DNA from 2 places in the Paraburkholderia sp. RCC_158 genome. Region 2 is predicted to be linked to the other one. Evidence: riboswitches for the same ligand, from Rfam matches in the RefSeq annotation. Region 2 holds a riboswitch; the other holds the start of a gene.
The links. Region 2 has a riboswitch for thiamine pyrophosphate ahead of AB6809_RS26695 (FAD-dependent oxidoreductase). Riboswitches for the same ligand answer to the same signal wherever they lie in the genome.
Positions count from the first base shown of each region.

Region 1: it holds a riboswitch for thiamine pyrophosphate, as region 2 does, so the genes downstream of both, thiC (phosphomethylpyrimidine synthase ThiC) here and AB6809_RS26695 (FAD-dependent oxidoreductase) in region 2, are expected to answer to the same signal.

Region 1 is NZ_JBFUPM010000002.1:441,515-444,922, forward strand. It holds gene thiC (phosphomethylpyrimidine synthase ThiC) at 1-1,113, opposite strand, end outside; TPP riboswitch at 1,245-1,363, opposite strand; gene AB6809_RS06370 (GreA/GreB family elongation factor) at 1,585-2,004, opposite strand; gene AB6809_RS06375 (DUF1223 domain-containing protein) at 2,578-3,408, shown strand, end outside.
Region 2 is NZ_JBFUPM010000017.1:80,321-83,728, forward strand. It holds gene AB6809_RS26690 (ABC transporter ATP-binding protein/permease) at 1-1,251, opposite strand, end outside; TPP riboswitch at 1,668-1,791, shown strand; gene AB6809_RS26695 (FAD-dependent oxidoreductase) at 2,011-3,141, shown strand; gene thiS (sulfur carrier protein ThiS) at 3,211-3,408, shown strand.

The sequences.
Region 1 (3,408 bases), on a different contig from region 2:
CCACTTCGCCATGATCGAGCCGCCGCGCGACACGATGCCGGTCATGCGCTTCGCCGTCAGCGGCACGTATTGCAGACGCACGCCCGCGTGAATCGTGAAGTAGTCGACGCCCTGTTCGGCCTGCTCGATCAGCGTGTCACGGAAGATTTCCCACGTCAGGTCTTCGGCCTTGCCGTTGACCTTTTCGAGCGCCTGATAGATCGGCACCGTGCCGATCGGCACCGGCGAATTGCGGATGATCCACTCGCGCGTTTCGTGAATGTGCTTGCCGGTGGACAGATCCATCACCGTGTCGCCGCCCCAGCGGATCGCCCACGTCATCTTGTCGACTTCCTCGCCGATCGAAGACGTCACGGCCGAGTTGCCGATGTTCGCGTTCACCTTCACGAGGAAGTTGCGGCCGATGATCATCGGCTCGCTTTCCGGGTGATTGATGTTGTTCGGAATAATCGCGCGGCCGCGCGCCACTTCTTCGCGCACGAATTCCGGCGTGATTTCGGTGACGCCGTTCGGACCGAACGCGCTTGCACCGAACGCCTGGCCCGGATGCTGGCGGCCCATCATCGCGGCGAGCTTTTCGCCGTTCGGGCCGCTCGTCTTCAGGCTCTCCAGATATTCGGCGCGGCGCTGGTTTTCGCGGATCGCGATGTATTCCATCTCCGGCGTGATGATGCCTTTACGCGCGTAGTGCATCTGCGAAACGTTTTTGCCGGGGATCGCGCGGCGCGGCGTGCGATGCAGGCCCTGGAAGCGCAGATCGGCGGTAGCGGTGTCGGCCGCGCGTTCGCGGCTGAAGTCGCTCGACAGACCCGTCAACGCTTCCGTGTCGCCGCGTTCCTCGATCCAGCGCTGACGCAGTGCGGGCAAGCCGGCGCGAATGTCGATCTTCGCGTCGGGATCGGAGTAGGGGCCCGACGTATCGTAGACATAGACCGGCGGATTCTTTTCGCCGCCGAAGCTGTCGGGCGTATCCGCCTGGCTGATCTCGCGCATCGGCACGCGGATGTCGGGACGCGAGCCCGTCACGTAGACCTTGCGTGAGTTGGGCAGCGGCGCGACGGCAGCTTCATCGACGTGGGCGTCGGCGGAAAGGAACTTCGGATTGGCGTTCATGCATGTTCTCCGTGTGTCGGCCGGAGTTAAGCGCAATGACGCCTTGCTCCGGTCCCATTCAATGTGGGGCCGCTAAGCAGGAGACGAGATGGAAGTAGTCGGAATTCGCGAGAGGTGAGGCTAGAGACTGGCTGCGAAATCCGTACGCTTCCCTGCGCTGGCATTATCCAGATCAGGTTCAAAGGGTATTTCTCACCCACGTGGCACGGACCTCCGACTTCCGTGCAACGCAGGACCCCCGCGTTAGCAGCGCACACGATACACCGGGCGGGCGCTGCTTGGCAACCCGCGCGCGATGCGTGAGTGCTAATGCGGGGCAGCGCGCGGTGGTTTGCTCGGCGGCTGCGGGCGGAGAATCGCTGCGCTCTTGCATGCGCGATTTACGCACTATGCTTGTAGTGACGCGGCATGCAGAACGCAGAACGCGGAATGCAGCACGCTATGACGCGCCGCAGCACCGGCACGGGTTGCTTAACGCGTGAAGTCGTCCGCAGCTTCCGGCTGATACAGGATTTTCTCGAGCTTCAGCACTTTTTCGGCGCCGCTCGGCGGCATGAAGTGAATGTGCTCGCCGCGCTTCGCGCCGAGCAGCGCGAGGCCCACCGGCGAAAAAACATTCAGGCGGCCATGAGCGAAGTCGGCGTCGGGCGGATAGACGACCGTCCACGTCATCTGCTCGCCGCTGCTTTCGTCGACGAGCGTGGCCTGCGAGTTCATCGTGACCACGTTCGCCGGAATTTCGCGGGAGTCCACGATCACGGCGCGCTCCAGTACGTCGTCGAGCATCTCCTGAAAACGGGCGTTCGCGCCGGGCGCGGCGGCGTGCTTCTCAAGACGCGCGACGTCGAGTTCGGTGAGGTAACACTGCTTGGTCCTTCTGGTCGTCTTCACGGCGGCTACTCCAATTCGATCTGCAATCTCTGTACGAGAATAGGTCATGCGGATGGGATCGGCCCGGCGCTCCGACAGTCCCTTGAGGGACGACGCAGCTTCAGGCAAGGAGCAGGCTGCGTCAGTCGGGGTGCCGGGCGGCGAGAAGCGGAACCGTTGCCGGCAGAAGCGTTCGCGACGGTTCGCCGGCCCTTTGCGGCGCGAGTTCCACGCGCGCGCAGCCGGTTGCGCCACGAGGGCGCAAGCGGGTGAAGGCACGGGAAGTCGGAAAGCGCATGAGTGGCCGGCGGTTATCGAATGAAGTGGGTGGCGCGCCGCTTGAAAACAGAGTCATGAGAAGACCACAGCAAAGCGGCGCGATCGACACAAGCATGTTAGCACGGCGTCTTTCAGCGACCTTGGCGGACATTTCGTTGTTGTAAGTCGCAGTGTAGAAAGTTGGCGACATCGCGCAAGCATGCTTTGAGGCCGCCCGCAAACAACACAAAACAAACGGGCGAAAAAAATTTGCGGCGCGGTGTCATAACCGGCGACGCGCTTCGACAAACGTGCAGATCCTGATCGGAGCACGTCATGCAAACAGTCATCAAACGCCGGGCGCATCGGCCGTTCAAGCGGGCCGTCGCACTCGTTGCCGCGCTCGCGTTGTTGTGCGCGAGCGGCCTCGTGAGCGCGGCGAGTGCGATGTGCAGCGCGCGCAGTCCCGCCCATCGCGTGGCGCTCGTCGAGCTTTACAGCAGCGAAGGCTGCAATAGCTGTCCGCCTGCCGACGCGTGGCTCGGTCAATGGAAGAACAGCGGCGCCACGCGAAGCGTCGTGCCGCTGGCGTTGCACGTCGACTACTGGAACGGTCTCGGTTGGACCGACCGTTTCTCGCAGCACCGTTTCACCGAGCGTCAGCAGACGCTTACCGATCTTGCCGGCGGCCACACGATCTATACGCCTGAAGTGTTCGTCGGCGGACGCGAGTTGCGGACGTGGTCGCAGCAGGACAGTTTTCAAAGCCGCGTCGACAAGCTGATCGCCGAGCCGGCGCAAGCCAACATCGCGCTCGACATGAAGCCGCAGCCAGGCGGCGCGTTCGATCTCGCGGCCCGCTTCGACAGCCGGACTGCCGATAGCGCAGCACGGCTCGACGCCTATGTCGCCGTCTATGAAAACGCGCTGAGCTCGCAGGTCGGCGCGGGAGAAAACCGCGGCGCAACCTTGCATCACGAGAGAGTGGTGCGGCAGTGGATCGGGCCGGTGCCGCTGGTCGGCGGCAAGCTGCAGATTCGCCGCGATATACGGCTCGACAGTGCGGACGCGAGCGCAAACGCCAATCCGTCAGTCGATAAATTCGGCGTTGTCGCCTTCGTCGAAAACGCTGCAACGGGCGACGTGCTGCAAGTGGCCGATCTACCG
Region 2 (3,408 bases):
GCCGGACGGCCCGCGCACGAGCCAGCGCGAGCCCGGATGAATCACGATGTCGCGGATGCGCGAGAGCGGGCTGCCGTTCGGAAGCGCGAGCTGGAGGCCGTCGGTGGAGAGCTTGTCGGCGTCGACGAAATGCAGGTTGATGCCGCCGTGCGCGGTGGCCGGCGAGACGGATTCCTTCAGACGCGGCGCATGCACGACGCGCTTGAATTCGCGCAGACGGTTGACCGTGGCGCGCCATTCGACCAGCGTCGAGTAACTGTTGATGAACCACGAGAACGAGTCGCTGACCGTGTTGAATGCGCTGGAGATTTGCATCAGCACACCGAACGTGAAGGCGCCCGCGAAGTAACGCGGCGCGGCGACGACGAGCGGAAAGATGATCGCGATCTGACCGTAGAAGCTCAGCACGAAGGTGAGCCGCTTCGTGTACTTCATGACCTGCCACCAGTTATCGCGGATGCGGCCGAACAGCGAATGGGCGTTCGTCTTCTCCGTGTCCATGCCGTTGTAGAACGCGATCTGCTCGGCGTTCTCGCGCAGGCGGATCAGGCCGAAACGGAAATCGGCCTCGACTTTCTGCGCCTGATAGTTGATCGGCACGAGCGGATGACCGACTTTCTGGATCACGAGCGAGCCGACCACTGCGTACAGCGCGGCTGCCCACACCATGTAGCCGGGAATCTGCAGCGGCACGCCGCCGAGCGTGATGGTCAGCGCGCCGGCCAGCGCCCACAGGATCGTGATGAACGAGACGAGCGTGACGACCGTGGACAGCAGATCGAGCGTGAGCGACAGCGTGGTCGTGGCGAACGACTGCAGGTCGTCGCTGATCCGCTGGTCTGGGTTGTCGGCGAGGCGGTCGCGCTCGATCCGGTAAAACGCGCTGTCGTGCAGCCACTCGTTCAGATAGCGCGTCGTCAGCCACTGACGCCAGCGAAAGCCGAGCATCTGGCGCATATAGCGTCCGTACACCGCGAGGATGATGTAGCCGAACGCGAGCCCGGAAAAGATCATCAGCAGATGCGGGAAGTCGCGCACGTTCTTGGTTTGCAGCGCGTTATAGAAGTCGGCGCTCCAGCGGTTCAGGCGGACGTTGATCCACACCACCGCGAGGTTCATCGCAATGATCGCGATGAGCATCCCCCACGCCGTCTTTTTTTCTTCCGACACCCAGTAAGGCTTGATGAGGCTCCATGCGGAGACTTTCTCGTCGGGCGGCAGCGCGGGGCTGACAGAAGTATTCGTTGTCATGAGCGTCCTGGGAATGCTGTTCGATTCGGGCCGGTCCACGCGGGCCGACCCCTCGCGGGTCTTCGTATCTGTCGTGTCTTGTCTGTGCGTATCTGCGCGGTCACGGCGGCTGACGGCCGGGCGCCGCGGCGACTGCCGATTCTGGCGCGAAGCCCTTAAGCGAAAATTAATTCGCGGCGCCGGCGCAAAGCCGGCAGTCATTGCTGCCGCCTCTGCGCGAGCGCCGCCGCGACATAACCGCCGACCGTTCGCGCGATGCCGCGTTTTCCGCGTCATCTCTCGTGGCATTGTGCCAGAGCGGTGGGCCGCTCATCCGGCTAAAGCGTAAGGCGCAAAAGGTGGTGCCGGATCAAGCCGCGCGCGGCGCGATGCGCCGCTCGTTTGCGAGCGCCGCGCCTTTTATGGTCTAATGACCTTCGACGAAACAGGGGTGCTTTGCACTTGAGCGGCGTGATTCTCACGCTGCGGCTGCGAGGCTGAGAGAGACCCTTTGCACCCGATCCGGGTAATACCGGCGCGGGAAGTTTCCGGAAGCAGCCAGTCTTCCATTCCCCGCCGGGCGGCGTACTTCATTGGAGTACGCATGTTGCCTGGCCGGCCTTGCCCGCCGGTTTCGTCCTGGGTACGCGCTTTTTGTCGGCCGTACGGAAAGGACTCGATGACCGCCTATTGTTCAGTTATGTGTTTTGCTCCTTGTCGCGCCGTTCTTGACGCGCGCTGCATTGCTTTTGTCCGTCGTATCGAAGCGGAGCGCGCACGATGAGCCGCGCCGCACAACCCGATTTCGCTGTGCTCGGCGGCGGTCTGTGCGGGCGCCTCGTCGCGTGGCGGCTCGCCGGAGAAGGACATCGCGTGGCGCTTTATGAGCGCGGCGACGCCGACGGCTCGCAGGCTGCCGCGTGGGTCGCGGCCGCCATGCTCGCGCCGCTTGCCGAAGCCGCCAGCGCCGAACTTCTGATTACGCGTCTCGGCGCCGCATCGCTCGAAACCTGGCCGCAAGTGCTGGCCGGGTTGCCCGAGCCGGTGTTTTTCCAGCGCAATGGCACGCTCGTCGTCTGGCATCACGCGGATCGGACCGAGGCGCCGTTGTTCGAAAGACGGGTGCGCTCGAACGCGCCGGCCGAACTGCTGGACGGCGGCTTCGTCACGCTGGCCGGCGCGCAACTCGGTGCCGCCGAACCTGCGCTCGCGGGGCGCTTCAATCAGGGCTGGCTGCTGCCGCGCGAAGGTCAACTGGACAATCGCCAGGTGCTGCGCGCGTTGGCGGCGGGTCTCGGGCAACGCGGCGTACAAACGCATTGGAATACGCCCGCGCTCGATGGGGCGCTGCCGCCTGCGCGCATCACCATCGACTGCCGCGGTCTCGGCGCGAAACCCGTGCTGCCGACGCTGCGCGGCATCCGCGGCGAAGTCGCGCGCGTGCACGCGCCCGGCATTAATCTGACGCGGCCGGTGCGGCTGCTGCATCCGCGCTATCCGCTCTACATCGCGCCGAAGCAGGACGATTTGTATGTGATCGGCGCCACCGAGGTGGAAGGCGAGGACATGTCGCCCGTCAGCGTGCGATCCGCGCTGGAGCTGCTGAGCGCGGCGTTTTCCGTGCATCCGGGCTTCGGCGAGGCGCGCATTCTCGAGCTGAATTCGCAGTGCCGTCCGACCTTGCCCGATCATCGGCCGGCGCTGTTGTGGGACGGCGCGCAGACGCTGCGCGTGAACGGGCTGTACCGGCACGGCTACATGATCGTGCCCGAGGTCGCCGACGAAGCCGCGCGCTTCGCGGCGGCGCTGCTGGACGGACGCATCGGCGACGCCGACGCGTTCGCGGACTGGCGGCGCGCCGCGCGCTGGAGCGAACTGTTCCACGAGCAGCGCGCGCGGGAGCCCGCGTGAGCACCGGTTGCCGGCGCGACGCTGCGAACGCCTGCGCAATTGCCATCGACTGAACCGTATTCGAACACCATGGACATTCATATCAATCAGAAGCCGTTGTCGTTGCCCGAGGGCGCGACTGTCGCCGATGCGCTCGCTGCGTACGGCGCGCGGCCGCCGTTCGCCGTCGCGCTGAACGGCGATTTCGTCGCGCGCACGCAGCATGCGGCGCGCGCATTGCAGCCGGGCGACAAGCTGGACGTCGTGCAGCCTGTGGCCGGCGGTTGA